4 regions of the Micromonospora sp. DT178 genome follow, and region 2 is predicted to be linked to each of the others. Evidence: riboswitches for the same ligand, from Rfam matches in the RefSeq annotation. Region 2 holds a riboswitch; each other region holds the start of a gene.
The links. A riboswitch is a leader RNA that binds a small molecule or an ion and turns the genes downstream of it on or off. The one in region 2 is predicted to bind cobalamin.
Positions count from the first base shown of each region.

Region 1: another riboswitch for cobalamin. It lies ahead of ACLQ22_RS09520 (prenyltransferase/squalene oxidase repeat-containing protein); the one in region 2 lies ahead of cobN (cobaltochelatase subunit CobN).
Region 3: another riboswitch for cobalamin. It lies ahead of ACLQ22_RS22865 (ribonucleoside-diphosphate reductase subunit alpha); the one in region 2 lies ahead of cobN (cobaltochelatase subunit CobN).
Region 4: another riboswitch for cobalamin. It lies ahead of bluB (5,6-dimethylbenzimidazole synthase); the one in region 2 lies ahead of cobN (cobaltochelatase subunit CobN).

Region 1 is NZ_JBNCKV010000004.1:166,805-174,499, forward strand. It holds gene ACLQ22_RS09500 (hypothetical protein) at 1-55, opposite strand, end outside; gene ACLQ22_RS09505 (SanA/YdcF family protein) at 290-1,009, opposite strand; gene ACLQ22_RS09510 (M23 family metallopeptidase) at 1,161-1,967, opposite strand; gene ACLQ22_RS09515 (MFS transporter) at 2,180-3,412, opposite strand; cobalamin riboswitch at 3,767-3,890, shown strand; gene ACLQ22_RS09520 (prenyltransferase/squalene oxidase repeat-containing protein) at 3,991-5,043, shown strand; gene ACLQ22_RS09525 (hypothetical protein) at 5,079-5,564, shown strand; cobalamin riboswitch at 5,653-5,792, shown strand; gene ACLQ22_RS09530 (cell wall anchor protein) at 5,930-7,396, shown strand; gene ACLQ22_RS09535 (hypothetical protein) at 7,393-7,695, shown strand, end outside.
Region 2 is NZ_JBNCKV010000007.1:140,871-148,565, reverse strand. It holds partial or broken gene ACLQ22_RS15540 (VWA domain-containing protein) at 1-1,989, opposite strand, end outside; gene cobN (cobaltochelatase subunit CobN) at 1,986-5,654, opposite strand; cobalamin riboswitch at 6,141-6,270, opposite strand; gene ACLQ22_RS15530 (hypothetical protein) at 6,675-6,767, opposite strand; gene ACLQ22_RS15525 (MFS transporter) at 6,839-7,695, opposite strand, start outside.
Region 3 is NZ_JBNCKV010000013.1:165,039-172,733, reverse strand. It holds gene ACLQ22_RS22890 (N-acetylglucosamine kinase) at 1-138, shown strand, start outside; gene ACLQ22_RS22885 (hypothetical protein) at 186-1,379, shown strand; gene ACLQ22_RS22880 (sugar isomerase domain-containing protein) at 1,372-2,121, shown strand; gene ACLQ22_RS22875 (N-acetylmuramoyl-L-alanine amidase) at 2,404-3,501, shown strand; gene ACLQ22_RS22870 (hypothetical protein) at 3,562-3,729, opposite strand; cobalamin riboswitch at 3,793-4,007, shown strand; gene ACLQ22_RS22865 (ribonucleoside-diphosphate reductase subunit alpha) at 4,226-6,571, shown strand; gene ACLQ22_RS22860 (ribonucleotide-diphosphate reductase subunit beta) at 6,607-7,602, shown strand; gene ACLQ22_RS22855 (hypothetical protein) at 7,621-7,695, opposite strand, start outside.
Region 4 is NZ_JBNCKV010000029.1:34,787-42,481, forward strand. It holds gene ACLQ22_RS31010 (TadE/TadG family type IV pilus assembly protein) at 1-197, shown strand, start outside; gene ACLQ22_RS31015 (pilus assembly protein TadG-related protein) at 194-625, shown strand; partial or broken gene ACLQ22_RS31020 (LysM peptidoglycan-binding domain-containing protein) at 641-1,816, shown strand; gene ACLQ22_RS31025 (Rieske 2Fe-2S domain-containing protein) at 2,322-3,173, opposite strand; gene bluB (5,6-dimethylbenzimidazole synthase) at 3,283-3,912, opposite strand; cobalamin riboswitch at 3,952-4,149, opposite strand; gene ACLQ22_RS31035 (EamA family transporter) at 4,258-5,175, shown strand; gene ACLQ22_RS31040 (crotonase/enoyl-CoA hydratase family protein) at 5,216-5,980, shown strand; gene ACLQ22_RS31045 (discoidin domain-containing protein) at 6,097-7,695, opposite strand, start outside.

The DNA of each region.
Region 1 (7,695 bases), on a different contig from region 2:
CCACACCGATGATCAGGGGCGTGTTGCGCTTCGGCGGCGACGGTGGCGGCGACATCGGTGGCGCTGGTGGCAGTGGCGATGGCGGCAGTGGCGGCGACATCGGTGGTGGGGCCCCGGGCGCTGGTGGCGTGGAGGTCGGCTGGCCGGGCTCGCTCGGCGGCGGAGGCGACGTCACCCGCAGAGTGTCACACAGCCTCGCCCGGGTGCCCGCCCCTCCGTCCTGTGTGGTGCGTCGCCACGGTCGTGATCTTCCAATCGGTGGCGGCGCGTACGCCCCCGGCCGCAGGTCTCACGCGTCGCGCAGCGCGTCCTGCACCCCGGTCTCGCGGCGGCCGAGCTGCGCCGGATCGCGGCCGGAGAGGAGGTCCAGGGTGGCCTTCACGCAGGCGCCGTACTCACGGGTGGAGCTGATCCGCCACGTCCTGTCGTACCGGCGGGCGGTCTCGTCGCCGACCCCGTTGGCGTCGACGCCGAGCCGCCGGCACACCGTCACGGCGCGGGGCAGGTGGAAGGACTGGGTCACCACCGTCGCCCGCTCCACCCCGTAGACCCGCTTCGCGCGGGCGCACGAGTCGTACGTGTCGAAGCCGGCAGGGTCCAGCACCACCCTGGTCGCCGACACGCCGTTGTCGACCAGCCAGCGCCGCATCGCGGCCGGCTCGTCGTAGTCGGGGTTCATGTTGTCGCCGGAGAGCAGGATGGCGCGTACCTTGCCGGTGGCGAGCAGCCGCCGGGCGATCTCCAGGCGGCCGGTGAGGAACGGCGACGGGGTCCCGTCGGGGTGGACCTTGGTGCCCAGCACCAGGGCGACCGGCGCCTCCGGGACGTCCCGCTCGGCGAAGATGTGCCCGTCCGCCCCGCCGCGGATCCAGTGCACGCTGGCCAGGGTGCCGCCGGTCAGGAGCACCGCGCCGACGACGGCCGCGACGACGGCGCGACGCAGCCAGCGCGTACGCCGGCGAGCGGCCGGGCGCGGCCTTCGGGTCAGCTTGGGGAGTCGGGGCCGCATGGGGCGAGTATCCCAGGGCCGCCCGACGACCGGTCCCGCCCCCGGCCGTGCGCGGTCGCCGGCCGAGCGGTCAACCATGCGATGCCGGAAGCCGGCCCGCTTCCGATGCAGCGAGCCGGCCGGGCGTCTCCGAGGTCACCCCCGGGATGGATCAGGCAGGCACCGTCCCGTTGAGGTACGCGTTGATCTGGTCGATCTCCAGCGCGTTGAAGACCTCAGGCTGGGCGGCGGCCTGGTTCGAGTTGATGATCCGCTTGAACAGGTTGTAGTGCGCCATCGACCGCAGCCCGATGACGCGGTTGGGGGTGACCAGGTAACCGGTGCCGCCGGTGCTCCAGATGAGGTACATCAGTCCATCCTTAGTGACAATCTCGGGGGGAGATCCGGGCGCCCCGGCGTACGGGGCACCCGTGAGAACCGACTCGGGGTTAATTCGCTGACCGTTCGGCTGGAAGATCTCAAGATGCAGGTGCGCGCCGGTGGAGCGGCCGGTCGATCCCACGTTGCCGATGTGCTGGCCGGCGGCGACCTGCGCGCCCGTCCCGACTCTGGGAGCCTCCCGCATGTGCCCGTAGACACTCCGCCAACCATCGGCGTGCGTGATGGTGGCGTTGTGGCCGAGGCCGCTCGCGCTGTACGAGACGCTGGTCACCGTGCCCGCCGCGATCGAACGGATCGGATAGCCGAGAATCCCCGAGTAGCTGTAGTCGGTGCCGTTGTGCATCCTGGACTCGCCAGTGATCGGATCTGTCCGCATCCCATACGAGGACGTGATCGGGACCCATTTGTCGAATGGCCGGTTCCATCTCGGCGTCGCGCCGTACGCGGCTTCCGCGAGCCACGCCTCCGGGATGATGCCGGCCGCCAGCGTGGCGGTGACCAGGCCAAGCAGATGGCGACGGTCGATGCCACGCGACGCCGCCCCATCCCCCGGCGATGTTTCGTCGAACGTCTGCATTCGGCCCCTTGCTCACAATGGATGACGAACGATCCGCACCGGGGAGACCACCGACCGTGACTTCTGCTCAGTTCCGGGCCGCTGGTTCGGGACGGGCTGACCAACCCCTTCGGCGGCGAACCAGCGAGCCCGCGTGCATCTGGGATCTTGGATATTAGGGGATCGAACTCCGTTGGTGTCAAGACTCGGTTTCCGCCCGGGGGGACATCGCGTCAGCTTGTGGCGGTGGCGGTGCGGACGGTTCTGCTGAGGGTCGCGGCGAGTGCGAGCAGCGTGAGCCATCCGGCCAGGACGAAGGTCAGCGTCGGCGCTCCGAGCAGGGCGATCAAGGCACCGCCGGCCATGGCCCCTACTGCCGCGCCTCCGGTGGTGAGGGTGTCGATCGCGCTGGTCACTCTGCCCCGGAGCGCGTCGGGGGTGATGGCGAGCCGGTAGGAGTCAAGCGCGACGTTGTAGACCGGCGAGACCACCGACTCCGCGAACGCCACGACCAGGAGCAGCCACCACGTCGGCGCTGTCGCGTAGAACGGAAAGGCCGACGCCTCGATCCACAGCATCGTGATGGACAGCGCCCCGAGTGGAAATCGGCGGCTGAGCGCTGGTGCCAGCAGGTTCCCGAACAGGGCGCCGACGGCTGCGCCGGCGAAGACGATGCCGACCTGCGTGGGGCTCGCGTCCAGGCGCTGGGCCAGCATGATGATCAGCAGGTAGCCGGCGCCGTACCGCAGGCTGTCCGCCGCGTCGAGCAGAGCCAGCGTCCGGATCACCGGATTGCGCCACAGCCAGGCCAGCCCGTGACCGATGTCGGCCAGGAGCACGCGCGGCGAGGCCGACGTGGCCGATTGTTGCTGGAAGTCGGCGCGGATGGTCAGCAGGGACACGGCCGAGGCCAGGAACGAGGCGGCGTTGATCGCGAACGGGACCACCCGGCCCACGGCGTAGGCGATGCCAGCCACGGAGGCGCCGACGATCCGGAGCGCGTTGGACATCGCCCCGATCGTTGCGAGCGCGCCAGGCAGGTCACTCCTGGCGACGATGTTCGGCAGCGCCGAGCTGTTCGCCGCTGCGAACAGGGTGCTGAGCACACCGTTGAGCAGCGCGACGGCGTACAGCTGCGGCATGCCCAACGCGCCGAGCGCCGCGGCGAGGGGCACGGTGGCGGTCAGCGTCCCACGGCCGATCTCGCACCAGATCATCGTGGATCTGCGATCCCAGCGGTCGACCAGGGCGCCGGCCACCAGCCCGAAGACGATGTAGACCGCAGTCTGGAGGCCGAGCAGGATGCCGGCCTGGGTCGAGGATCCGGTCAGGGCCACGACGAGAAGAGGCAGAGCGAGGAACTGAAGTTGGTCACCCAGATGTGAGACCAACCGTCCGCCGACCAGCAGTCGGAAGTCGCGCTGGCGCCACAGGTGTCGTCGCGGCGTCGAGGTGAGGTTGTCCATGGTGAAGTCCTGTCGATGAATGCGCCTACTCGGCGGGCCGTCACGGGCTCGACAGACACGCGGGTGCGGCGACGCACGGCATCGCAGCGAGAAAAATCACCAGAAGCCGCCGAAAAAGGGCAGACTTCACCCGCGTGTCGCAGCGTGACAGCTAGGACTTACGCGGAGAGGACATGAGCTGAGATCTTAAGGGGCGACGCGACCGCCGGCGACCCGACCGTGGTCACCGAATGGACCACCTGAGCCCGGACCGGACGCGTCCGCGGTCGGCGACCGCCCCGCCAACGGCCACTGTGCGTCCGCAGTGGACGACGCATTGACACGGAAGCGCGTGCCCGGCGAGACTGACGCCACAACTCAATCAGCGCGTATGTATGGGGGAAGTCCGGTCGAAGTCCGGCGCTGGCCCGCAACGGTAGGCCGTCGAGATGCACCTCTGACGGCAAGCCCGAATACCCGACGTACGCGCGGAATCCGCTCCCCCACCCGTCGTGGCCCACGGGTCGGAGTCCCGGTCGACCCCACGCTGCGGTGGTCGTCGGGCTTCTGACGACCGCCGGGCCGGAAAGGCGCTTCCGATGGTCGTCCGCCTGAGCCGGCACCGCCTGCTCGCCCTGTTCTGCGGTGTGCTCACCGCCCTCACCCTCGCGACACCGGCATCAGCCCACGTCTCCCCCACCTCGCCCGCCGGGGTCGGTCGGTCGGAGGCCGCGGCCGGCTGGCTGGCCCGGCAACTCGTCGACGGCGAGCGCCTCGAGGTGGTCTTCGACGGCGTCGCCTACCCCGACCAGGGGCTGACCCTCGACGCGGTGTTCGCCGCCGCCGCCGCCGGCGTCGCCGACGACCCGGGGGCCCGGGCGCTGGCCTGGGTCACCCGACCGGACATCCGCGACGCCTACGTCGGCGACGGCACGACCGAGGCGTACGCGGGCGCGACCGCCAAGCTCGCCCTCGCCGTCCAGGTGCGCGGCGGCGACCCGACCGACATCGGCGGCGTGGACCTGATCGCCCGGCTGCGCTCGCTCCAGGACCCCAGCGGCCGGTTCACCGACCGGTCGGCGTACGGGGACTACAGCAACACGTTCAGCCAGTCGTTCGCCCTCCTCGCCCTGGACCACACCTCGCAGGGCCCGCCCCCGGCGGCCGCCGCCTGGCTGGCCGGCACCCGCTGCCCGGACGGCGGCTACCCGGCGTTGCCCGCGCAACCGGTCTGCACCTCCGACGTGGACGCCACCGCGCTCGCGGTGCAGGCGCTGCGGGTCGCCGACCGCCCGACCGACGCCGCCGCCGGGCTGAGCTGGCTGCTGTCCGTGCAGCGCGCCGACGGCGGTTTCGCCAACGCCGCCGGTACCCCGAACGCCAACAGCACCGGCCTCGCCGCGCAGGCGCTGCACGACGGTCACCGACCGCTGGCCTGGGCACGGGCGCGGGTGTTCCTCGCCGGGCTCCAGGTCGGCTGCGCCGGGGCACCGGCCGACCGGGGCGCGGTCGACTTCGACGGCGGCACCTTCGACCCGGGCACCGCCGCCCGGGCCACCGGCCAGGCCGTCCTCGGCCTGACCGGCACCGGGTACGCCCGGCTGTCCGCGGCCGGCGCCACCCCGGGCACGCCAATCCCCGCCTGCCCGTGACCCGTCCCGTCGCTCACCCGATTCCAGGAGGAACCGTGTTCCGTCACCGATCCACCGTGCGCGCACGACTCGCCGGCCTGCTGGCCGCTGCCGTCGCCACCGTCGCCCTCACCGCCGTCGAACCCGCCCCACGGGCCGCGCAGGCCGCCGCCTGCACCGGCACCTCCGGCGTCACCGTCGTGGTGGACTTCGCCGCGCTCGGCGGCGGCGTCCAGGTCGCCTGTGCCCCGGGCGATCCGGCCACCGGGGTGGCCGCCCTCCAGGGCGCCGGCTTCACGGTGACCGGCACCCAGCGCTGGGGGCTGGCATTCGTCTGCCGGATCAACGGCAAGCCGACCGTCGCGACCGATCCGTGTGTCAACACCCCGCCCGTCACGGCGTACTGGTCGTACTGGCACGCCTCCAGCGGCGGCGCCTGGTCCTACAGCACGTCCGGCGCGAGCAGCTACAACCCGGCCCCGGGCACCGTCGAGGGCTGGTCGTTCGGCGCGGGCGCCCCGCCGAGCATCGCCGCGCCCTGACCGGAGCCGCACACGGCGTGACCGCGGTGCTGCACCGGGTGTCGGCCACCGCCCCTGGCGTCGCGAGACGTGCGGGCGGTACGGTGTCGGCACCCGGTGCACACCGGGTCCACAACTGCATACGTCCCGTGTGGGGGGAAGCCGGTTCGAAGCCGGCGCTGACCCGCAACCGTGAGCGAGGCTTCGGCCTCGCGAGCCGGAATGCCTCGCCCGGGACGAGCGGCTTCCACTGTCGAGGTTCACAGGGTGAAGTCCGGGCCACCGAGGCCCGCTCCACCCCGCTCATCGCATCATGCGAGCGGGGTGTCGCTGTCCCCGGGTGCTTTCCGGAGCTTCCACCGACCGCTCTGCGAAAGGCACCTCTCATGTCCCGGTCCCGCTCCCGGCGTCTCGGTGTCGGCGTGTTCGCCGCCACGGCGGCGACGATCGCCGCGCTCACCGCCGTACCCCTGACCGTCGTGGCCGCGCCCACCCCGGCCCACGCCGCCGCCGCGCGCGACGCCGCCTCCTGGCTGGCCGGTGAGTTCGCCGACGGGGTGCTGCCCGGCCCGCTCGGCGGCCCCGACTGGGGTCTGACCGTCGACGGGATCCTCGCTCTGTCCGCGACCGGGGTGGACGCGCCGGTCCGTCAGGCCGCGACGGCGCAGGTGGCGGCGCATGTGCGGTCCTACAACAGCTACGACGACTGGGGCATCCCGGGCTTCACCGACGGCGGGGCGACCGCGAAGCTGCTGTACGCCGCCTCCGCCGCCGGAGCTGACCCCACCGACTTCGGCGGCTTCGACCTGCGGACGGAGACCCTGTCGCTGGTCGCCGGGGCGGACGCGGGGCACCAGCGGGGGCGAATCACCAGCCGCACCACCGCCGACAGCGGCCCGGACGCCAGCAACACCTTCGACCAGTCCTTCGCGGTGCTGGGCCTGGCTCGCAGCGGCGACGTGCCGCAGGACACCGTCGACTTCCTCGTCCGGCAGCAGTGCGCGGCCGGTGGGTTCCGGCTCTACCCCGACACCGCCGACGGCCCGTCGCCGTCCTGCGACGAGCAGGCCGGCGCCACCCTCGACGTCGACTCGACCGCAATGGCCGTGCAGGCGCTGCTCGCCGCCGCTGCCGACGGCGCCACCGGCGCCACCGCGGCTGCCGGCAAGGCCGCGGACTGGCTGGTGGAGCAGCAGCACGCCGACGGGTCGTTCGGCGGTTCCGGCCCGACCACCGGCGCGAACTCCAACAGCACCGGCCTGGCCGGACAGGCTCTCGCCGCCGCCGGCCGCGACACCGAGGCCGCGCGGGCCGCGGGCGCGTTGGCCGCACTACAGCTCACCGCGGCAGACGGTGGCGCGGCCGCCGCCGACGCGGGCGCCATCGCCTACAACACCGACAGCCTGGCAACGGCCGTCGCGTCCGGGATCACGGACAACGAACGGGACCAGTGGCGCCGCAGCACCGCACAGGCCCTGCTCGGTCTCGTCCAGGTGCCGCTGGGGCGCATCGGCCTCGACCCGCCGCCGTCGTCCCCCGGGCCGACCCCGACCGGCACGGCCTCGCCCACGCCTACCGCCTCCCCGACGGCCACCACCTCTCCCACGCCCACCGGGTCACCGACGCCCCCCGTGCCTGCCAGCCCGACACCGAGCCCGTCCGCGACCACCGGGTCGCCGACGCCGTCCGCCATGGCATCGGCGACCGCCGCCCCGAGTGCGACCCCGACCACCCCCGGCCTCGGCGGGCTGCCGACGACCGGCGCGGCGATCACCAGCTATGTGCTGATCGCGTTCCTGCTGGTCGGGGGCGGGGTGCTGCTCCTCGTACTCGGCCGTCGGCGGGCGGCATGACCGTCCGGGCCGCCCGCGCCGGTCTGGTCGTCGCCCTCACCGCCGCCGGCACGATGGTCGGATCGGGCACCCCCGCCAGGGCCGCCGGCTCGGCCGGCTACTGCCCGGACGCCTCCGGCGTCACGGTGGTGGTCGACTTCAACGAACTCGGCGGCGGGACCGTGGTGCGGTGCGCCCGGGGCGAGCAGTCCACCGGCCTGGCGGCGCTCAAGAACGCCGGCTTCCAGATCACCGGCACGCTGCGCTGGGGCGAGGGGTTCGTCTGCCGGATCGAGGGAAAGCCGTCGACGGCGTCCGAG
Region 2 (7,695 bases):
GCCGGCGGTGGCCCGGCCGTCGGTGACGACCAGCACCAGGGGGCGGCGGCGGGGATCGCGCAACCGCTCCAGCCGCAGCAGGTCGGCGGCGGCGAGCAGCCCCTCGGCCAGCGGCGTGCGCCCGCCGGTGGGCAGCTCCGCCAGCCGGACGGAGGCGGCGAGCACCGACGAGGTGGCCGGCAGCAGCAGCTGCGCGGCGGCGCCCCGGAAGGCGACCACCGCGACCTTGTCCCGGCGCTGGTAGGCGTCGGTGAGCAGGGCGAGCACGGCCCCCTTGACGGCGGCCATCCGCGTCCGGGCGCCCATCGAACCGCTGGCGTCGACGACGAAGAGCACCAGGTTGCCCTCGCGCCCCTCGCGGACGGCCTCCCGGACGTCGCCCGGGCGCAGCCGCAGCGGCCCGCCGACCCGGCCGCGCGCGGCCTGGTGCGGGGCGGCGGCCCGGACGGTCGCCGGCAGGTGCAGCGCGCCGGCCCGGCCGGTCGGCACCCGCGCCCCGGTGGTCCGTCCGCGCCCGGTGCGGGCCCGGGAGCGGCGGCCGGGCACCCCGTCGCCGACCCCGGGCGCGGTGAGCAGCCGGGCCTTCAGGCCCTGCCGGGGTACGGCCACGGCCTGCCCGTCGCCGGAGCGGCCGTCCGCCGGCCGGGTCCGGCCGGGGACGCCTTCGCCGCCCGGGTCCCCGGCGTCGGGCGGGCCGGTCGAGGTGTCGGCCGAGCGCCCGGTGGCGTCGTCGCCACCGCCGGCCCGGTCCGGCCACGTGCCCTCGCCGCCGTCCCGGCCGGTGTCGCCGTCGCGCCCGAGGTCCGGCGCGTCCGCGCCGGCCGGCGTGGTCCCGTCGGCGTCGCCGGGGTCCGGGGCGCCGCCGGCCCCGGCCGGGCCACCGTCCGGGCCACCGGGGCCTCGGCCGCCGGGTCCGCCGCCGCCGTCCGGGCCGGAGTCCGGGCCGTCGTCGGGGCCGCCGTGCTCGTCGGGGTCGTCGTCGCCGGCCCGCTCGAGAGCCTCGTCCAGGCGCTTCTCGTCGAGCCCGGGAGCGTCGAACGGGTCCCGGCGACGCCGGTGCGGCAGGGCCAGCCGGGCAGCGACCCGCACGTCCTCCACCGTGACCGCGTCCCGGCCGTGCCAGGCGGCGTGCGCCAGCGCCGTACGGGCGGTGACGATGTCGGCGCGCATGCCGTCCACGTCGAACGCGGCGCACACCTCGGCGATGCGGCGCAGCGCGGCGTCGGGCAGCAGCACGTGCTCCAGCCGCTGCCGGGCGGCGGCGACCCGGCGGGCGACCTCCGCGTCGGCGTCGGCCCAGCGGGCGGCGAACCCCGCCGGGTCGGCGTCGGCGGCGAGCCGGCGGCGGACCACCTCGACGCGTACGGCCGGGTCGCGGCTGGCGCCGACCTCCACGGTCAGCCCGAACCGGTCCAGCAGCTGGGGGCGCAGCTCCCCCTCCTCCGGGTTCATCGTGCCGACCAGCAGGAACCGGGACGCGTGGCTGACCGAGACGCCCTCGCGCTCGACGTGGCAGCGGCCCATGGCGGCGGCGTCGAGGAGCAGGTCGACCAGGTGGTCGTGAAGCAGGTTGACCTCGTCGACGTAGAGCACCCCGCGGTGGGCGGCGGCGAGCAGGCCGGGCTCGAAGGCGCGCACCCCCTCGCCGAGCGCCTTCTCCAGGTCGAGCGAGCCGACCACCCGGTCCTCGGCCGCCCCGACCGGCAGCTCCACCAGCCGGGCGGGACGCCGCTCGGCGGCCGACGCGGCCGGGTGCGGCCCGTCCGGGCAGGACGGGTCGGGGGCGGCGGGGTCGCAGGCGAAACGGCAGCCGGCCACCCGGTCGACCGGCGGCAACAGCGCCGCCAGGGCCCGTACGGCGGTCGACTTGGCGGTGCCCTTCTCGCCGCGCACGAGCACCCCGCCGATCGCCGGGGAGACGGCGTTGAGCAGCAGGGCCAGCCGCATGTCGTCCATGCCCAGCACGGCGCTGAACGGGAAGGTGGTCATGAGCGTTCCTCCAGGTCGCCCTCGCTGGCCAGGTACGTCTCGCGGAGCCGGTCCAGGGTGGCCGGCTCGGGTTCGGCCCACAGGCCCCGGTCGGCCGCCTCCAGCAGCCGCTCGGTGATGCCGCGCAGCGCCCACGGGTTCGACTGCTCCAGGAACTCCCTCGTGGTGTCGTCGAAGACGTACGCGGCGCTCAGGTGCTCGTACATCCAGTCGTCGACGACGCCGGCGGTGGCGTCGTAGCCGAACAGGTAGTCGACGGTGGCGGCCAGCTCGAAGGCGCCCTTGTAGCCGTGCCGGCGCATCGCGGCGATCCACTTCGGATTGACCACCCGGGCCCGGAACACCCGCCGGGTCTCCTCGCCGAGGGTGCGGGTGCGCACGTCGTGCGGCATCGCCGAGTCCCCCACGTACGCGGCCGGGGCGGCGCCGGTGAGGTGGCGGACCATCGCCACCATGCCGCCGTGGTACTGGAAGTAGTCGTCGGAGTCGACGATGTCGTGCTCGCGGGTGTCCTGGTTCTTGACCGCCACGGCGATCCGGGCGAAGGAGCGTTCCATGTCGGCGCGCGCCTCCCGCCCGTCCAGCCCCCGGCCGTAGGCGTAGCCGCCCCAGACGGCGTACACCTCGGCGAGGTCGGCGTCGCTGCGCCAGTTGCGGGCGTCGATCAGCGGCAGCAGCCCGGCCCCGTACGCCCCGGGCTTCGAGCCGAAGACGCGGGCGGTGGCCCGCCGCTCGTCGCCGTGTTCGGCGAGGTCGGCGGCGACGTGCGCGCGCAGGAAGTTCTGCTCGGCGGGCTCGTCCAGGGCGGCCACCAGCCGCACCGCGTCGTCGATGAGCGCGACCACGTGCGGGAAGGCGTCGCGGAAGAAGCCGGAGATGCGCACGGTGACGTCGACGCGGGGGCGGCCCAGCTCCGCCGTCGGCACCACCTCGACGCCGGTGACCCGGCGGGACCGGTCGTCCCACGTCGGGCGGCAGCCGAGCAGGGCGAGGATCTCGGCGATGTCGTCGCCCTGGGTGCGCATGGCGCTGGTGCCCCAGACCGTGAGCCCGACCGAGCGGGGGTACTCCCCGGTGTCGGCGAGGTGCCGGGCGAGCAGCGAGTCGGCCAGGGCCACGCCGACGTCCCAGGCGTTGCGGCTCGGGATGGCCTTCGGGTCGACGGAGTAGAAGTTCCGGCCGGTGGGGAGCACGTTGACCAGGCCCCGGGTGGGCGAGCCGGACGGGCCGGGCGGCACGAACCGCCCGTCGAGCGCGCCCACCACCCGATCGATCTCGTCGGTCGTACGGTCCAGGCGCGGCACCAGCTCGGTGGCGGCGAAACGGAGCACCGCGGCGGCGTCCGGTACGGCCCGCCCGGCCACCTCCCCGACCACCGCGTCGACGGCGTCGGCGTCCCAGCCGAGGGTCTCCATGCCGACGACCAGCCGGCGGGCCAGGGCCTCGATGAGGTCGACCGCGTCGGCGGCGGTGACGCCCGGCCCCTCCACGGTCTCGGTCAGCGCCTCGGGCACGGTGAGCCGCTCCCCGGGGGCGGCGAGCAGCGCCTGCTCGTCCAGCCCGTACGCGCCGGCCAGCGCCTGCCGCAGGCCGGGCAGCGCGCGGGCGCCGCCCCAGACCTGCGGGGCGCGCAGCACGGCGAGCACGAGGTTGACCCGGGCCTCGCCGGTGGGCGCGGCGGCGAGGATGTGCAGGCCGTCGCGGATCTGCACGTCCTTGACCTCGCACAGGTAGCCGTCGAGGTGCAGCACGAAGTCGTCGAAGTCGTCGGCGTCGGGCATCCGCTCGGCGTGCAGGTCGTGGTGCAGCTCGGCGGCGCGTACCAGCTCCCAGATCTGGGCCCGCAGGGTCGGCACCTTGGCCGGGTCGAGGGCCTGCACGGTGGCGTACTCGTCGAGCAGCTGCTCCAGCTTCGCCAGGTCCCCGTACGTCTCGGCGCGGGCCATCGGCGGCACGAGGTGGTCGACGACGACGGCGTGCGCGCGCCGCTTGGCCTGCGTGCCCTCGCCGGGGTCGTTGACGATGAACGGGTAGACCAGCGGCAGGTCGCCGAGGACGGCGTCCGGGGCGCAGTCGGCGGCCAGCCCGAGGCCCTTGCCGGGCAGCCACTCCAGGGTGCCGTGCTTGCCCAGGTGCACCACGGCGTCCGCGCCGAACCCGCCGTCGGCGACGGGCGCGGCCAGCCAGCGGTACGCGGCCAGGTAGTGGTGGCTGGGCGGCAGGTCCGGGTCGTGGTAGATGGCGATCGGGTTCTCCCCGAAACCGCGCGGCGGCTGGATCAGCAGCACCACGTTGCCGAAGCGCAGCCCGGCGAGCACGATGTCGCCGCCGTCGGTGTAGAGCCCGCCGGGCGGCTCGCCCCAGTGGGCGAGCATCCGTTCCCGCAGCTCCGCCGGCACCTGCGCGAACCACCGCCGGTACGTCTCCCCCGGCACCCGCGCCTCGGCGGCGCCGAGCTGCTCCGGGGTGAGCCACTCGACGTCGTGGCCGCCGGCGGCGATGAGGGCGTGGATGAGCGCGTCGCCGTCGTCGGGCACCGGCGCGTCGCCGAGGTGGTAGCCGGCGTCGGCCAGGGCGGCGAGCAGCCGCACCGCCGAGGCGGGGGTGTCCAGGCCGACGGCGTTGCCGACCCTGGAGTGCTTCGTCGGGTACGAGCTGAGCACGACCGCGAGCCGCTTGTCGGCCTGGGGCACGTGCCGCAGCCGGGCGTGCCGCACGGCGATGCCGGCCACCCGGGCGGCCCGCTCGGGGTCGGCGGCGTAGGTGGACAGCCCGTCGGCGTCGATCTTCTTGAACGAGAACGGCACGGTGACGATCCGGCCGTCGAACTCGGGGATCGCCACCTGCATCGCGGCGTCCAGCGGGGACAGCCCGGCGTCGCTGGCGGCCCACTGCTCGCGCGTGCTGGTCAGGCAGAGCGCCTGGATCACCGGCACGTCCAGGGCGGCGAGCGCGCCCACGTCCCAGGCGTCCTCGTCCCCTCCGCCGGAGGCGTCGGCGGCGACCGTGCCGCCGGCGGCGAGCACGGTGACCAGCAGGGCGTCGCAGCGGGCGAAGAGCCCGAGCGGCCCCGCGCCGGCGGTGAGTCCGCGCAGCGAGCCGCAGTAGATGGGCAGCGGGTCGCCGCCGGCCGCGTCGACCGCGTCGGCGAGGACGTCGACGAATCCGGTGTTCCCGGCGAGGGCGTGCGCCCGGTAGAAGACGATCCCGACCGTCGGCCGGTCCGGCCGCGCGGGCCGCTCGCCGTGGATGCCGTACGTCGGGGTGGGCGCGGGCGGGGCGAAGCCCTCGCCGGTGAGCAGCACCGTGTCGGAGAGGAAACGGGCGAGCTGGGCGAGGTTCTCCGGCCCGCCCTCGACCAGGTAGGCCAGCGCCTGGGTGGCCACCCCGGAGGCCACGGTGGAGGCCGCCATCAGCTCCGCGTCCGGCACGTTCTCGCCGCCGAGCACGACCGTCGGCACGCCGGAGGCCAGCACCGCGGCCAGCCCGTCCGGCCATGCCTGCCGGCCGCCGAGCAGGCGTACGACGGCGAGGTCGACGCCGTCGAGCAGCGCCGGCACGGCGTCGGCGGCGACCCGGGCGGGGTTGGCGAGCCGGTAGTCGGCGTCGCTGGCGCGGGCGGCGAGCAGGTCGGTGTCGGCGGTGGACAGCAGCAGGATGCGCACGGACAGCTCCGGAGAGTGACGCCCGGGTCGACGCGGGACGACCGGGCGATGCGGGGATGGGCGCGGTTCAGCGGGTACGACGGGCCGGTGGCCCGCTCACCGGCGGGCCCGCGGGGTCGGGCGGCGCGGTGCGGGCGTCAGCGGTACGCGGTGAGGGCGCGCCCGGTCACGGTGGCAACCCGGCCGGGCACGGCGGCGACCCGGCCGGTCACGGTGCGGGCGCCACCGGGTGCCGGGCGACCGACGGCGGGCGCGGTGCGGGCCGGCGGGCGCGCGGCGGCCCGGCGACTGGCCGGCGGCGCGGAAATGCGGCTTCGTGCGGCGATGCGGCCTTGTGCGGCGATGCGGCCGCCCGCGGGAGAGCTGCCGCCAGCGGGGCCGCTGGCACGGCCGGGCACGATGCAACGATGATCGTCGATGGGGGAGACGCGGTGCGTCATCGGGTCCTCCTCGGGTGTCCACGCCCTGGAATCACTCCGACGGCCGAAGTATCCTGGCTCCCGGATCGACGCTCTCCCCCGGCCTTCCAACCGCGCACGCACGGCCGTGACTCGCGAGGGGGGATCGCTCCCCGGTGACAGTGGCGGGACCGCGCCGGAATCGCACCGGCTTCCTTCACTGCCGTCAGGCCGCGAATGCTGCCACACCCCGGGCCGCCGGTCAACGCCACCCCACCCCGGCTCACGGCACCTCGTATCGATCGACGAGGAACGATCGCGACGCCCATTCAGGCACGCCTTTCGCATTGTCGTCGGCCGATGTAAGGTTCGGGCCGTCGAATACGGCGACGGCGGCCCCGGAACGCGCACGGGCCGAGCGTCCCGGCATCCGCGCGCACCCCGGCGCCCGCGTGCCGTTCCGCTTCCCGAGCAGGCAGGCTGCGGCGCGCGGGAGGCGTCCCCGCCCGCCCGACGTGGTGACGGGGACCTCGACCACGGTCGACGTCGGCTCACCGGTCGGCGAGCCCCGATTCGTAGCCCGCGATGACCGGTTGCGCCCGGTCGCGGGCGGCCAGCTTCGTCAGCAACCGGCCGTCTTCACGGTGCCCCGGCTGAGCTGCAGGTGCCGCTCGATCTCGGCGTTGGACGTCCCACGGGTGATCAACGTCAACACCTCCCGCTCCCGCCGGTCACCCCGTCGAGCCGTCCGGGCACCCGCCGGGCGGCCGGCGGACGTCCTCCCCGTCAGGCCGGATCGCCCGGCGCGGTGGGGCGGGACGCGACGCACCAGGCGGCGGTCGCGGCGACCGCCACCGTCGCGCTGAACAGGAAGGGGGCCCGCATGCCCAGGCCGGCGGCCAGCGCCCCGCCGGCGAGAGCCCCGAGCGCGGTGCAGCCGTAGGAGAGCATCCGGGAGGCGGCGACCACCCGACCGAGCAGGTCGCCGGGCACGAGGCGTTGCCGGACCGACAGCGCGGCCACGTTGAGGACCGCGAACGACGCGCTGGTGGTGACGACGACGACCACCGCGGCGATCCGGTGCGGCGCGACGGCCAGGAGGGCCGGCGTCCCGGCCGTGACCGCCATCGACCAGGCCAGCACGGCACGGTGCCGGAACCGGCCGATCAGCCGGTCGGCGACGAGGGAGCCGGCGAGCCCGCCGGCCGCGCCGGTCGCCAGCAGCAGGCCGAAGCCGAGCGCGCCGAGACCGAGGCTCTGCCGCGCGTACAGCACGAAGATCGCGAACCAGGCGCTGTCCGCGGCGGCGACTGCCGCGCCGACGACCACCAGCGTACGGAGCACGGGTTGCCGGGCCAGCCACCGCAGCCCGGCGAGCGCCCCGCGCCTGGCCGGGTCGGCGGCGGCGGCGCTCCGCCCGTCCCCGTCGGCGCCCGACCGTGCCGGGCCGGGGCGGGCCAGGCTCAGCGGCAGGGACAGCACGAGCATGAGGGCCAGCGCGAGCGAGGCGCCGTTGACGGCGAAGGGCAGCGCCGCGCCGACGACGAACAGCATCGCCCCGACCGGCGGACCCACGAACTCGTTGCCCACGATCTCACCCGCCACCAGCCGGCCGTTGGCCCGCTCCAACTGTGCGTCGTCCA
Region 3 (7,695 bases), on a different contig from region 2:
GCGCTGTCGGCCGAACTCGAGGCCAGAGGGCTGCCCCTGGTGACGCCCAGAGCGGAGCCGCTCGACGGCGGTCCGGCGCTCCTGAGCGGTGCCGCCCCCTACGCGCGCCTGCTGGCGCGCCAGGGCGGCGCCGCGTGAGGGCCGGGCACGGGGTGGCGCGACTCGAGGTTGTGCCCGGGGAACCCATGGGTGGGTACGCCGACCGCTCGGACGGCGTGCGGAGCGTGCTCGACCCGCTGGAGGTCCATGTCGTGACCTTCGCCGACGAGGGCCACCGGTTCGCCCTGGTGGTCGCGGACCTCATCTGCGTCAACGTCGACGTCGTCGACCGGATCCGGGCCGCCATGCGGGACGTCGGCGTGCAGTCCTGCTGGGTCGCCGCCACCCACACCCACGCGAGCCCCGAGGCGGGCTGCAGTCCCGGCGGCGACGCCACGCCACGGCACGTCGCCGACCGGCTCGAAGCCGCGTCCCTCGTGGCCGCGCGGTCTGCCGTGGCGTCCGAGCGTGCCGCCCGACTCGGCTCCGCCCGCACGCTGGTTCCCCAACTGGCCGGTCACCGTAACGTCGCTGATCCGGCTCCCCTGGACATTCCCGTCGACACCATCGTGGTCACCGCGGGTACCGAAGTGGTGGGGCTGGTCGTGGTCTCACCGGTCCACCCGACCATCCTTCCCGCCGACAACAACCATGTGAGCGCGGACCTCAACGGCGGCATCCGCCGGGCGCTGGCCACGCCGGACCGGTGGGTGGTCGTCGCCACCGGAGCGGCCGGCGACATCAGCACCCGGCACACCCGTCAGGGGCGGGGGCTCGACGAGGCGGACCGGCTCGGCGCCTGGCTGGCCGACCGGGTCGAACCGGTGTCGCCGCGCGCCGGCGAGGGTGCCGCGCCGCCGGTACGCCCTCCGGTTGTGCGGACGGTGACGCTCGCGCCGAAGCAGCCGGCGGAACTCGACGTCGCCGCGCGTCAGACCCCGCCGCCGGGGGGCGGGAACGAACGCATCCACCGGGTCATGCAGCAGGGGCTGCGGATCGCGGCGGAACAGGCCGCCCGGCAGCGCACGGAACCGTACGTGATCGACGTGGAGGCGGTGGACCTCGACGGCGTCACGGTCGTGGCCGTTCCCGGCGAACTGTTCCTGGAACTGGGCGAGACGATCCGTGCCGCGGCGCCGGACCCGGCACGGGACGTCGTGGTCCTCGGCTACGCGAACGGCTACCTCGGCTACCTACCCACCCGTGACACGCAACCCTGCTACGAAACCTACGCCAGTCCGGTCACCTCGGGCAGCGGCGAGATCGTCGTCGAGGCCGCCGTGGCGGCCGCCACGGCGGCCGTCGGCAACCGGGACCACTCCAGGAGGATCAATGCCTGAGCCTGCCTACGCCAACATCGCCCGGACCGCACTCGAACAGGTCCTGTCAACGCAGCTCGACGCCATCGAGGCAGCGGCCGGGCTCGTCGCCGACGCCATCGCCGCCGGTGGTGTCCTGCAGGCGTTCGGGACCGGCCACTCGCGGATCGTCACCCTCGAACTCGCGGGGCGTGCCGGCGGGCTCGCCGCCGTCAGCATGCTGGCGGTCAAGGATCTCGTGATGTTCGGTGGCGCCGAGCCGGGGCCGATCCTCGATCCGACGTACGAGCGCGAGCCCGGCCTCGCCGAGCGGATCTACCAGCTCGCCGCACCCTCCGCGCACGATGCCTTCCTGATCGTCTCGAACTCCGGAATCAACGCCGCCGTCACCGAGATGGCGGTGCTGGCCCGCGAGCGCTCCCATCCGATCGTGGCGGTCACCTCACTGGCACACACCCGCTCGGACGGTGCCCGTGCGACCCAGGGACCGCATCTCGCCGACCTGGCGGATGTGGTGATCGACAACCGGGCGCCGGCGGGGGACGCGGCACTGGAGATCACCCCAGGAGTTCGGATCGGGGCGGTCTCGTCGTTCACCGGAGTCCTCATCGCGCAGCTACTCACCGAACTGGTCTGCCGCCGGTTGCTGGGCCGCGACATCGACCCGCCCGTGCACGTATCCGCGAACCTCGCGCGGGGCGACGCGCACAACCGCGTCCTCTACGAGCGGTACCGCGATCGGGTTCGCCCGATCGAACCCTGATCAGCCGGGACGAAGGCTCCCGGGCATGAGCCTCCTGGTCGAGTTGGCCCTTCAGCGGGTCGTCGACCGGCTCGGTGAGCCGGCGGATCGGTGTGAGTGGGTGCTCGCCCGGGCGTGGGATGCGGTTGCGGCACGACGGCCGTCGCGACCGCACTCCACGCTCGGCCGGCCAGCGGTCGGGCTCGGCGGTTCGGCCGGCCGTAGGAGGAAACCTTCAGATCTCAGATCAAAGGACGTAGACATCTTTCATGTTTTATCGATGTCCCGCTATATTGCCGAGCAGTGTCGATCTCTCCCGATGACGAGGTGCACATGTTCGACAACCCGACGCTTCGGCGGCGTACCCTGTTGGCTGCCGTCGCCGGCGCCGCGGCCGTCCCCATCGTCGCCGGCCCCGCATGGGCGGCGTTGCCGAAGGTCTACATCGACCCGGGCCACGGCGGCACCGACCCCGGCGCGGTCGGCAACGGGCTGCAGGAGAAGGCCCTGACGCTCGACATCTCCCTGCAACTGCGCAACATCCTGCTGGCCAACTGGGGCGTCGACGTCCGCATGTCCCGGACGACCGACATCACCCGCAGCCTGGCGTACCGCACGGACGACGCCAACGCGTGGGGCGCGAACCTGCTCGTGAGCGTGCACATCAACTCCGGCGGCGGCACCGGCTTCGAGAGCTACCGGTACCCGACGGCGGGCGCGGCCACCGTCAACCTGCACAACGCGCTGCACCCGAGGGTGATCGGCGCCATGCGGACGATCGGCGGGGTCACCGACCGAGGGCTGAAGACCGCGAACTTCCACATGCTGCGCGAGGCGGCCATGCCCGCGGTGCTGACCGAGAACCTCTTCATCGACAGCGTCGCCGACTCGAACCTGCTCAAGCGGGCGGACTTCATCACCGCCGTCGCCCGTGGGCACGCCGAGGGCATCGCCGCCTACCTCGGCCTCGGCACCACCAACCCGCCGCCCACGGGCGGCACCATCGTGGACAACGCCACGGCGGGACGGTTCACGGCGAGCACCAACTGGGGCACCTCCTCGTACTCGGCCCAGCGCTACGGGGCCGACTACCGCTTCGCCAATCCGACGCCCGCCAGCGACGCCGCCTGGTTCAAGGTGAACATCCCGACGGCCGGCGACTACCGGATCGAGGTACGCCACCCGGCCGACCCCGGTTACAACAGCGCGGCCCCGCACGTCGTCGTCACCGCCTCGGGCAACCGCACGGTCAACGTGGACCAGCGCTCCAGCGGCGGCGTGTGGCGCTCGCTGGGCACCTTCGGACTGGCCGCCGGTGACCGCAACCTGGTCGCGGTGAGCCGGTGGACCAGCACCCCCGGCTACGTGGTGGCCGACGCCGTCCGGGTCACCAAGGTCTGATTGCACCGCCTGGGGGCGGACCGGGATCGGGTGACCACAGGATCCCGGTCCGCTCGCACGTCAGTGCCAGTTGTGGAACTCGAGCACCTGGCAGACCAGGACCGCGCCGCCGGTACGGGCCGACAGCTCCTCGGCGCGCAGCGCGACCGTACCGAGCGGACGACAGCCTCCGCGCCGCCGAGGGCGGGCATCGACGCGGACGCCGGGCCGGCGATCGACGGGCGTCACCCGGGCCGCCGATGACACGCCCGAGACCGACATGTGGCGTGTGACAACGACGCCAACCCTATATATGGTGTCGGCGCAGCTGGTTCGGCCGCTCATCCGGAGCGGTCGAGGCAAGAGGGAACCCGGTGGGAATCCGGGACTGCCCCGCAGCGGTGAGTGGGAACGACCGCCGTCATCAGCACTGGGCCGCCAGCGGCCTGGGAAGCGACGGCCAGTAGGAGACCGGCGAGCCCGGTCGCGCCCGCGAGTCCGAAGACCTGCCAGTGCGCCGTACGCCCGCATCCGGGTGTGCGGCGGTCCGAGGCCTCGTGGGACGGCCGACGCCATCCCGACGCGTGCCTGCGCGCGTCGTCGTCGGTGTCCGCTCCCCGCGTGCCCAGGAGTTCCGTCTGGGATCAAGGCTCGCGAGGAGTGAGTGGTGACAGTCACCGAGGTTGTTCCGGCCGACGGCACGGCGGTCGACGATGCGGCCGTGGCGGGCCAGCGGCGGCCGCAGATGCGGGTCCGCAAGCGCGACGGCGGCACCGAGGTGGTCGACGTCAACAGGATCGTCCGCGCGGTCGAGCGGTGGGCCGACGACCTCGCCGACGTCGACCCGCTGCGGGTGGCGACCCGGACGATCAGCGGCCTGTACGACGGGGCGACGACGGCCGAACTGGACCGGCTGTCCATCCAGACCGCCGCGGAGATGATCGGTGAGGAGCCGCAGTACTCGCGGCTGGCGGCCCGCCTGCTGGCCGGGTACGTCGACAAGGAGGTCCGCCGGCAGGGCATCGGCTCCTTCAGCGAGGCGATCCGGCGCGGCCACGCCGAGGGCCTGATCGGCGACGACACCGCGGCGTTCGTCGCGGCCCACGCGAGCGCCTTCGACGCCGCCGTCGACCCGCGCGGCGACCTGCGCTTCGAGTACTTCGGGCTGCGTACGGTCTACGACCGGTACCTGCTTCGCCACCCGACGAGCCGGCTGGTGCTGGAGACCCCGCAGTACTGGCTGCTGCGCGTGTCCTGCGGCCTGTCGCAGGCACCGGACGAGGCGATCGAGTTCTACCGGCTGATGTCGAGCCTGGCGTACCTGCCGAGTTCGCCGACGTTGTTCAACTCCGGCACCCGGCACACCCAGATGTCCTCCTGCTACCTGGTCGACTCCCCGCGCGACGAGCTCGACTCCATCTACCAGCGGTACGCGCAGGTGGCGAACCTGTCGAAGTTCGCCGGCGGGATCGGCATCGCGTTCTCGCGGGTCCGCTCGCGGGGCGCGCTGATCAGGGGCACCAACGGGCAGTCCAACGGGATCGTGCCGTGGCTGCGGACGTTGGACGCCTCGGTGGCGGCGGTCAACCAGGGTGGTCGGCGCAAGGGCGCGGCCTGCGTCTACCTGGAGCCGTGGCACCCGGACGTCGAGGAGTTCCTCCAGCTGCGGGACAACACCGGTGAGGACGCCCGGCGCACCCACAACCTGAACCTGGCCAACTGGATCCCGGACGAGTTCATGCGGCGGGTGGAGTCCGACGGGGTGTGGTCGCTGTTCGACCCTGACGTGGTGCCGGAGCTGCCGGACCTGTGGGGGGAGGAGTTCGACGCGGCGTACCGGGCCGCCGAGGAGCAGGGCCGCTACGTGCGGCAGGTCCCGGCGCGGGAGCTGTACGGGCGGATGATGCGCGCCCTCGCACAGACCGGCAACGGGTGGATGACGTTCAAGGACGCCGCGAACCGGCTGTGCAACCAGACCGCCGAGGCGGGCAACGTGGTGCACCTGTCCAACCTGTGCACCGAGATCGTCGAGGTCTCCAGCGACGCCGAGACCGCCGTGTGCAACCTCGGGTCGGTCAACCTCGCCGCCCACCTGGGCGCGGACGGCATCGACTGGGAGCGGCTGCGCGCCACCGTCCGCACCGCCGTGACGTACCTCGACCGGGTCATCGACATCAACTACTACCCGACGGCGCAGGCGGCGGCGAGCAATCCCCGCTGGCGTCCCGTCGGGCTCGGCCTGATGGGCCTGCAGGACGTGTTCTTCGCGCTGCGGCTGCCGTTCGACTCCCCGGCCGCCCGGGAGCTGTCCACCCGGATCAGCGAGGAGCTGTACCTGACCGCCCTGGAGACCTCCGCCGACCTGGCGCGACGCGCGGGCGCCCACCCGGCGTACGGGCAGACCCGGGCGGCGCGCGGGCAGCTGCAACCCGACCTGTGGGGCGTGACGGGGACCCAGACGGCGAGGTGGAGCGCGCTGCGGGAGCGGGTCGCCGCGTACGGGCTGCGCAACTCGCTGCTGGTGGCGATCGCGCCGACCGCCACCATCGCCTCGATCGCCGGTTGTTACGAGTGCATCGAGCCGCAGGTGTCCAACCTGTTCAAGCGCGAGACCCTGTCGGGGGAGTTCCTCCAGGTCAACACCGCCCTCGTGCGGGAGTTGAAGGCGCGTGGCCTGTGGACGGAGCGGATCCGCTCGGCGATCAAGCGCGCCGAGGGCTCCGTGCAGGACGTCGTGGAACTGCCGGCCGAGGTGCGGGAGCTGTTCCGTACCGCGTGGGAGCTGCCGCAGCGGGCGCTGATCGACCTGGCCGCGGCCCGCGCCCCGTACATCGACCAGTCGCAGTCGCTGAACCTGTTCCTGGCCGCGCCGACGATCGGCAAGCTCTCCTCGATGTACCTGTATGCCTGGAAGGCCGGGCTGAAGACGACGTACTACCTGCGTTCGCGGCCGGCCACCCGGATCCAGCAGGCCACCGTCGCGCCCGTCGGGCCGGCCCGCGCCACCGGCGTCGTCGCGGCGGTGGCGACCGTCGACGAGGCGCTGGCCTGCTCCCTGGAGAACCCCGAGTCGTGCGAGGCCTGCCAGTGACCACCACGACCACCAGCGAACCGAGGACCACACACATGCTGCTCGACCCGGGGATGGACCTCACCCTCCGCCCGATGCGCTACCCGCACTTCTTCGACCGCTTCCGCGACGCCATCCGCAACACCTGGACGGTGGAGGAGGTCGACCTGCACGCCGACCTCGCCGACCTCGACCGGCTCTCCCCGGCCGAGCGGCACCTGGTCAGCCGCCTCGTCGCGTTCTTCGCCACCGGCGACACCATCGTCGCCAACAACCTCGTGCTCAACCTGTACCAGCACGTCAACTCGCCGGAGGGCCGGCTCTACCTGTCGCGGCAGCTGTTCGAGGAGGCCGTGCACGTCCAGTTCTACCTCAACCTGCTCGACACCTACGTGCCCGACGAGACCGAACGCTTCGCCGCGTTCGCCGCCATCGAGAACATCCCGTCGATCCGGCGCAAGGCGGAGTTCTGCTTCCGCTGGATCGACTCGCTGGGCGAGTTGCGGCAGCTGCGCACCCGACAGGACCGGCGGGCCTTCCTGCTCAACCTGATCTGCTTCGCCGCCTGCATCGAGGGGCTGTTCTTCTACGGCGCCTTCGCCTACGTCTACTTCCTGCGCTCCCGGGGGCTGCTGCACGGCCTGGCGTCGGGCACCAACTGGGTGTTCCGCGACGAGTCCATGCACATGGCCTTCGCCTTCGACGTGGTGGAGACCGTGCGCGGGGAGGAGCCGGACCTGTTCGACGACGAACTGGCCGGTCAGGTGCGGCAGATGCTCGCCGAGGCCGTCGAGTGCGAGGTCCAGTTCGCCGAGGACCTGCTCGGCCAGGGTGTGCCCGGGCTGTCCCTGACCGACATGCGCGAGTATCTGCAACACGTCGCCGACCGGCGGCTCGCGCAGCTCGGCATCCCCGCCCACTACGGCTCGACCAACCCGTTCGCGTTCATGGAGTTGCAGGACGTCCAGGAGCTGTCGAACTTCTTCGAGCGGCGCGTGTCGGCGTACCAGGTCGGGGTGAGCGGCACGGTGGCCTTCGACGACGACTTCTAGTACGGCGGCCGCCGCGGATCACGTCGCCTCCATCGAGAGGTCGAAGGCGGCGTCGCGGACGTCGGCGACCGGGTGCCCGCGCAGCAGGTGCAG
Region 4 (7,695 bases), on a different contig from region 2:
CGGTACGCGGCGCCCCCACCAGCTTCGACGCGGCGTTCCGCAGCCCGGCCGGGCAGGACGCCTCGGTCACCGTCCGGGTCGCGTGCACCGTCTCCTACGGGGACCTGCACCTGTCCGTCCTGCCGGGGATGCCCGCCGGCAAGCGCGTGTCGGCGAGCTTCACGTCGCCGCTGGACCGCTACCGGAGCCGGGGATGACCGCCGTGGCCGGCCGGCACGACCAGGGCCGGGTGAGCATCTTCCTCGCGGTGGCGATGGTCGGCGTCCTCTCCGTCATCGGCCTGGCCTTCGACGGCGCGGGCCAGCTGCGCACGTTACAGCGGGCCGACAACCTCGCGGCCGAGGCCGCCCGCGCCGGCGGCCAGGCCATCGACCGGGCCACCGCCATCGAGGGCGGGCCGACCCGGATCAACCGTCCCCAGGCCCGCCGGGCCGTCGCCGACTACCTCGCCGCCGCCGGCGCCGCCGGCCACACCGTCAGCTTCCCGGTCGTCGACGGGGAGACCCGGGTCCGGGTACGCGTCACCGTCACGCACCGCAGATCCATGCTCGGCCTGTTGGGCTTCGACGAGACCGTCACCGTCTCCGGCGAGGCGACCGCGCGGCCGCTCACCGGGGCACCGTAGGAAGGGAAGGCAGCCATGGCCGCATCGGGGCGTTCCGCCGTACGGCGGACCGGACGCATCCTGACCGGGTTCGGCGCGCTCGTCGTGCTCTGCGCGGTGCTGGTCGGCGCGCCGGTGGCGCTGCTCGCCCTCGCCGGCAACCCGTTGCCCGATCACCTGCCCACCGTCGCGGAGATCGGCTCGACGTTGACCAGCCGCGACGACGGGCGGCTCTTCCTGCGGGCGCTGGCGCTGGCCGGCTGGTTCGGCTGGGCCACGTTCGCCTTCTCCGTCCTGGTCGAACTCGGCGCGCAGGCGCTGCGCCGACCCGCGCCCCGGCTGCCGGGAATGAGTCGCCAGCAACGGGCCGCCGCCGCGCTGGTCGGTTCGGTCGCGCTGATCCTCGCGGCCAGCCCGGCGGCGAGCGCGGCGACGGCGGTCGCCGGCCCGTACGCCCTGCCGGCGGCAGCGGCCGCGACCGCGCAGCCGGCTGTCGCGGAGGCCGCCTGGCCTGGTCCGGCCGCGCACACCTGGTCCGCCTCGGCCGCCCAGGTCGCCCGGCCCGCCTCGGCCGCTCCGCCCGCCCTGCCGCTGTCGGCCGCCCGGCCTGCTCAGCCCCCGACGACTGTCCCGGTTGCACGGCCGGCATCGGCCGCCTCGTCCGCGCCGGCCGACCTGTCCGCGCCGGCCGACTCGGACGACGGTGTGGCGGTCTACCGGGTGGCCCGGGGCGATCACCTGGGCGCCGTCGCCCAGCGCTACCTGGACGAGTTCGCCGACTACCGGGAGTTGGCAGAGCTGAACCGGCTCGGCGACCCCGACCGGATCCACCCCGGCCAGTTGTTGAAGCTGCCCGGGGACGCCGAGGACCGGGGGGCCCGCCGGCACGCCACCGGCCGCCTCGTCGCGCGCCCGACCCCGCCCGCTCCCACCCGGCCGGCCCCGCAGCCGGCGCCGGGGAAGGTCGCTCCCGAGCGGGCGACGCCGCCCCCGCCGGCCGCCGAGGCCCCGGTGCCGCCGCCAGCGGAGTCGGATGCCGGTCAGGCCCCGACGGTGACGGTGGGAGCCGCCCGGGCCGGCGAACCCGATCGGGTGAACAGGCCCCTCGCGGTCTCCGCCGTCCTGGCGGTGGCGAGCATCGTCGGCGCGCAGATCGGCGCGGTCCTGGGCCTACGCCGCCGACCGGGCCACGTACCGGCCGGCGCCGCCCGGACCACGGCCGCCGCCCGCCGTGGCACCGCAGCACGCGGCACCACCACGACCAGGCGCGGCCCGGGTCGCCGGGACATCGGCACCACCCCGCGCGGCAGCGCGACCTCGGCAGACCGGGGCGGTACGGACACCGGCACCCACGACTCCGCACACCCGACCGGTCACGGCTCCGCGTACGCCAGCGGCATCGTTCGCGCGGGCACGACCGCCCCCGGCACGGCCACCGGCGCCGGCACCTACGACGGCGGGCTGACCGCTGGCGCCCGCGACGGCGATCTGACCGGCCACGGCCGAACCCACCCGGGTCCGTCCCGCGACACACCGATCGGCCGCCACCGCCGCCCGTGACCCACCCACCCGGCTCGCACCTGCCCAACCGATACCGCTCTGGTGATCAAGAGGTTTGGTCACGGCAGGGAGATCGAACTCGACCCAAACCTCTTGATCGACATCGGAGGCCAGGGCCGGAGAGCACGGGAGCCGGGCGGGCGGCGCAGGGTGTTGGTCAGGGGAGGCGGGTCTCCAGGACGCCGTTGACGACGCGGGTCGGCAGGATCTGCTGGTCGTTGCCGGACGGGCCGTGCACGACCTCGCCACCGTTGAGGCGGAACGCGCTGCCGTGCCACGGGCAGACCACGCACGCGTGCCCGTCGATCTCCTGCACCTCGCCCTCGCCCAGCGGGCCGCTCTGGTGCGGGCAGCGCTCCAGCATCACGGTGACCTCGTCGCCGTGCCGGTAAAGGATCACCGAGACGTCGTCGACCTCCCGGGTGATCAGCTTGCGCTCCGGCAGGGCGGCCATGTCCGCGATCGAGTGCCAGCCGTCGCTCATCCGGTGCAGCTCGGAGATGCTCTGGTTGACCTGCGCGCCCTGCTTGTACGCCAGGTGCCCGCCGAGGTACGCGCCCATGCTGGCGGCGCCGAGCCCGAGGAAGCCGAGCGTACGGCCGAGGTTGTGCCGGCCGGTCATCCGGGCGGCCACCGAGCCGGCGTAGAACGCCAGGCCGACGCTGTTGGAGGCGGCGTGCACCAGGCCGACCCGGCGCTGGTCGCGGGCCAGTGCCGCCCAGTCGTTGAGGCCGGCGACCGCGGCCGGGAGGGCGCTGACGGTGCCCACCGTGCACAGGGTGGTGGCGGCCCGGCGCTGTCCCGGCATGAGGTCCAGCACCGCCGTGCTGATCCACGCGCCGACCGGCACCTGCACCATCGCCGGGTGCAGCGGATGGCCCAGCCAGACGCCGTGCAGCAGGTCGCGGACCCGCTGCGGTCGGAGGGTGGCCTGGACGGCGCGCTGCAACCGGTCGCCAACCCGGTCCAGGCCGGATGCCTGCTCGATCTTCGTCAAGAGTGCTCGCACCCGTACCGACTTCCCGGCAGGAGCCGCCGCAAACCGGTCGGCGGTGACGGATCCGCAGCCGTACGTGATCGGGCCCCCGCAGGCCCGTAACGGGACGCCCTCACCGAGGTCAGCGCTCCCGTGCCGCCCAGCGGTCGTGGTGGATCGCGTCGGCCAGCGGGCGCTTCTGCCGCCAGCCGTGCCGGGCCAGGTCGGGTACGGGCTCGAAGTGGGTGACCGGCCCGAGGCAGAGCCACGCCACCGGCCGGATCCCGTCGGGGATGCCGAGCAGCTCGGCGAGCCAGGGCTCGCGGTAGAACGACACCCAGCCCACCCCGAGCCCCTCGGCGGTGGCGGCGAGCCAGAGGTTCTGGATGGCGAGGCAGGTCGAGTAGAGCCCGGTGTCGGCGATGGCGTGCCGGCCGAGCACGGCGGGGCCGCCCCGGGACTGGTCGTGGGTGACCACCACCGACAGGGTCGACTCCAGGACGCCGTCGATCTTGATGCGGGCGAACCGCTCGGCCGCCTCCCCGTCGAGCGTCGCGGCGAACGTGTCCCGCTCGGTGCGGACGTGCTCGTGGAACCGGCGGCGCAGCTCCGGGTCGCGCACCAGGACGAAGTCCCAGGGCTGCGAGTAGCCGACGCTCGGCGCGGCGTGCGCCGCCGCCAGCACCCGGTCCAGCGTCTGCTCGGGCACCGGCGCCCCGGTGAACTGGGCGCGGACGTCCCGGCGGCGGTGGATGACGTCGTACAGATCCAAGGCAGGCTCCCGCTGCGCTCGGCCCACGCCACACCTGACGCGGGCACCGGACGCGAGGCCGGTCTTCGGACTCCCGGATCGACGCCTGGCCGTCCGCCTTCCCGGCCCGGGCGGGCCAGTGGCTGCGCGTACGCGTGGACGGTGGCTCCCCGGTCACCGCGGCGGGCCCGTGCCGGATTCGCACCGGCTTCCCGATTCTCCCCGCTCGCGCGGGGCACCTCACATGATCGTGCCATCGGGATGCTAGCGCCGCCCGGCCCGTCCCGGTCCGGCGGGCAGCGCGGTGCACCCGCGGCAGTGGAAATCCGGTCGCGGGCCGCCCGCCGCGGTACCACTGTGGTCCGGGTGTACGCACTCTCCTCCCGCCCGCTGCCGGCCGGTCGACCGGCGACCCGACTGACTCTCGCGCTGGGACAGCCCCGGGCCGTGCCGCCCCCGTTGCTGATGCTGCTGGGCATGCTCTCCACCCAGGTCGGGGCGGCCGTCGCCAAGCAGCTCTTCGGCAGCACCAGCGCCGGCGGTACGACCACGTTGCGGCTCGGCTTCGCCGCGCTCATCCTGCTGGTCCTGGTCCGGCCGGGGCTGCGCCTGGGCTGGCGCACCGCCGGTCTGGTCGGGGCGTTCGGGCTGGCCCTCGCGGTGATGAACCTCGCCTTCTACGCGGCCCTGGAACGGGTGCCGCTGGGGGTCGCGGTCACCATCGGCTTCGCCGGGCCGCTGCTGGTGTCGCTCGCCGGCAGCCGCCGGCTCGCCGACGTGGCGTGGGCGGCGCTGGCCGGCGGGGGCGTGCTGCTGATCAGCGGGCTCGGCGGGACGGGGGTGGACCGGCTGGGGCTGCTGTGCTGCGTGGCCGTCGCGGTCGGCTGGGCCGCCTACGTGCTGCTCGGCAAGGCGGTCAGCGCCCGGGTGCCGGGCAGCCGGGGCCTCGCGCTGGGGATGGCGGTCGCCGCGCTGGCCGTGCTGCCCTTCGGGGTCGCCGGCAGCGGTACGGCGCTGCTCGACCCGTGGACCCTCGCGCTGGGCGCGGCGGTGGCGCTGCTGTCGTCGGTGCTGCCGTACTCGGCGGAGATGGCGGCGCTGCGCCGGATGCCGGCCCGGGTCTTCGCGGTCCTGCTCAGCCTGGAGCCGGCGATCGGGGCGCTGGTCGGGCTGGCCCTGCTCGGCGAGCTGCTGGCCTGGCCGCAGGCGGTCGGCGTGGCCTGCGTGGTCGGCGCCGCGCTGGGCGCCACCCTGGTCCGCCCGGGCCGGTCCGCCCCGCACTGACGCCTGGCGCCGCCGGCACCGCCGGGGGCATGCTGTCGCAATGGGGGTACGCGTCGAACGCGCCGCGGCGGTGACCACGGTGATCCTGGACCGCCCGGCGGCCCGCAACGCGGTCGACGGGCCGACCGCCCGGGCGCTGGCCGACGCGTTCCGCGCCTTCGAGGCCGACCCCGACGCCTCCGTGGCCGTGCTCTGGGGGGCCGGCGGCACGTTCTGCGCCGGGGCCGACCTGAAGGCCATCGGCACCCCGAGCGGCAACCGCGTCGAGGCGCAGGGGGACGGCCCGATGGGCCCGACCCGGATGACGCTCAGCAAGCCGGTGATCGCCGCGATCTCCGGTCACGCGGTTGCCGGCGGGTTGGAGCTGGCGCTCTGGTGCGACCTGCGGGTGGCCGAGTCCGACGCGGTGCTCGGGGTGTTCTGCCGGCGCTGGGGGGTGCCGCTGATCGACGGGGGCACGGTCCGGCTGCCTCGGCTGATCGGCGAGAGCCGGGCGATGGACCTGATCCTCACCGGCCGGCCGGTGCCGGCCGAGGAGGCGTACGCCATGGGGCTGGTGAACCGGCTGGTCGGGCCGGGCGAGTCCCGGGCGGCGGCCGAGCGGCTGGCCGCCGAGCTCGCCCGGCACCCGCAGACCTGCCTGCGCAACGACCGGGCGGCGCTGCTCGCCGGCGCCGGCCTGCCGGAACCGGCGGCGCTGGAGGTGGAGCTGGCGTACGGGATGGAGTCGCTGGCCGCCGACGCGGCGGCCGGCGCGGCCCGGTTCGCCGCCGGCGCCGGCCGGCACGGCACCCCGGCCCACTGACCGGGCCGAGGCCCGACCAGCGCGACCCGAACGACGGGTCGGGCGGTGCGGCCACCGGATGTCCGGTGACCGCACCGCCCGAAAGATCGGCCGCCGCCCGGGGCGACCGGGGTGGGTCAGTTGCGGTTGATGGTGAACGTCGAGGTGGTGTTCTGGATGTCCACCGCGTTGTTGCTCAGGCGAAGGTTGTTGAAGGTGACCGACCCGACGGCCGGGCCCTGCCCCGACTCCGGCATCGGGTTGGCCCAGATGCCGAAGCCGGACTTCGCGTCGTAGGCGTCACCGCTCTTGCGGGCGCCGCTGATGGAGACGTTGGTGAAGACCGTGTCGGTGATCGGGAACTGCGGCTGCCCACCCACGTAGTTGGTCTGGAACATGATGCCGCTGTAGGTCGGGTCGACGATGTCGACGTCGCTGACCCGGATGCCCTGGAACACCTTCGAGGCGGAGAAGACCCAGATCGCCGGGAAGGTCTGCGCGCCCCAGAAGTGCCCGCCGGCTCGCACGATCGAGATGTTCTCGAACCGCGTGGGCGGGCTGGCGCCGAAGCCGTTCATCGGGTAGCCGAAGTCGAGCGAGCTGATGGTGATGCCGGAGTAGACCAGCGTGTCCGCGATGTAGATGTTGCGGAACGTGTTGCCGTAGCCGCCATAGACGGCCACGCCGGCGGCCCGCCAGGTCAGGGTCGAGGTCAGGTTCTCGTAGATGTTGTCCTTCATGTCCGCGCCGCCCGCGTCGATCGCCGAGAACAGCGCGAAGCTGTCGTCACCGGTGGCCCGGGCGTCGTTGTTGCTGACCAGGTTGTTGGTGCTCCCGTTGGTCATGTTGATGCCGTCGGCGAACATGTTCCGGATCCGGGAGTTCTTGATCGTCATGTAGTCGGTGTTCGCGCCCCAGTAGAGGCACACCATGTGTTCGTTCCAGATGTTGTCGATCACGATGTTCGACACGTTGGAGAAGTCGAACACCTTGCCCGGCCCGTCGATCCGCGACGTGTAGTTGCCGAAGTAGGCGAAGTTCGCGAAGGACGATCCGGCCGCCGAGTTCTCGGCCCGGAAGCCGATGTCGGTGTTGTCCTGGCCGGACGGCGCGTTGAACCGGGTGTACCAGGGCCCGGCGCCGGTCACCTTGACCCCCTTGCCGTACACCTGGAACTTCGACGCGGTGGAGTAGTTGCCCGCCGGCAGGTACACCCCGACGAGGTTGCCCGTGGTGTCCATCCGCACCCGGTCCAGGGCGTTCTGCACGTCCTGGTGCGTGAAGCCGGTCGGCGTGGTGTAGCGCGCCGGGTCCGGGTTCGCGATCGGCGCCACCTGCTCGGTGTTGATGAAGTCGATGGCGTACGTGGTGGTGTTGGCCGGGTCCTTCTGGAGCCGGATCCGGCTGCCGGCCGGCACCGTGGAGTTGAGCATGACGTTGGCTTCGTCGTAGATGTGCCGCGGTCCGCCCGCGCTCGGCGAGTTGCCCGGGCTGGCCTCGTTGCCGTAGAGCCAGGCGTACCGGGACGTCAGGTCGATGGCCTTGTGGAAGCTGCCGTTGACGTAGACGTTCAGCGTCGAGTTGATGCCGCCGCCGCCCGGGGCGTCCGGGATGGAGAAGCGGGTGACCAGGGTGTTGGTGCTGGCCCGGGTGGTCCACTCGACGTAGCTGCCGGTCGAGTTGAGGGTCACCGCCCGCCGGCCGGACGCCTCACCGGCGAGGTCGCCGACGGTCCG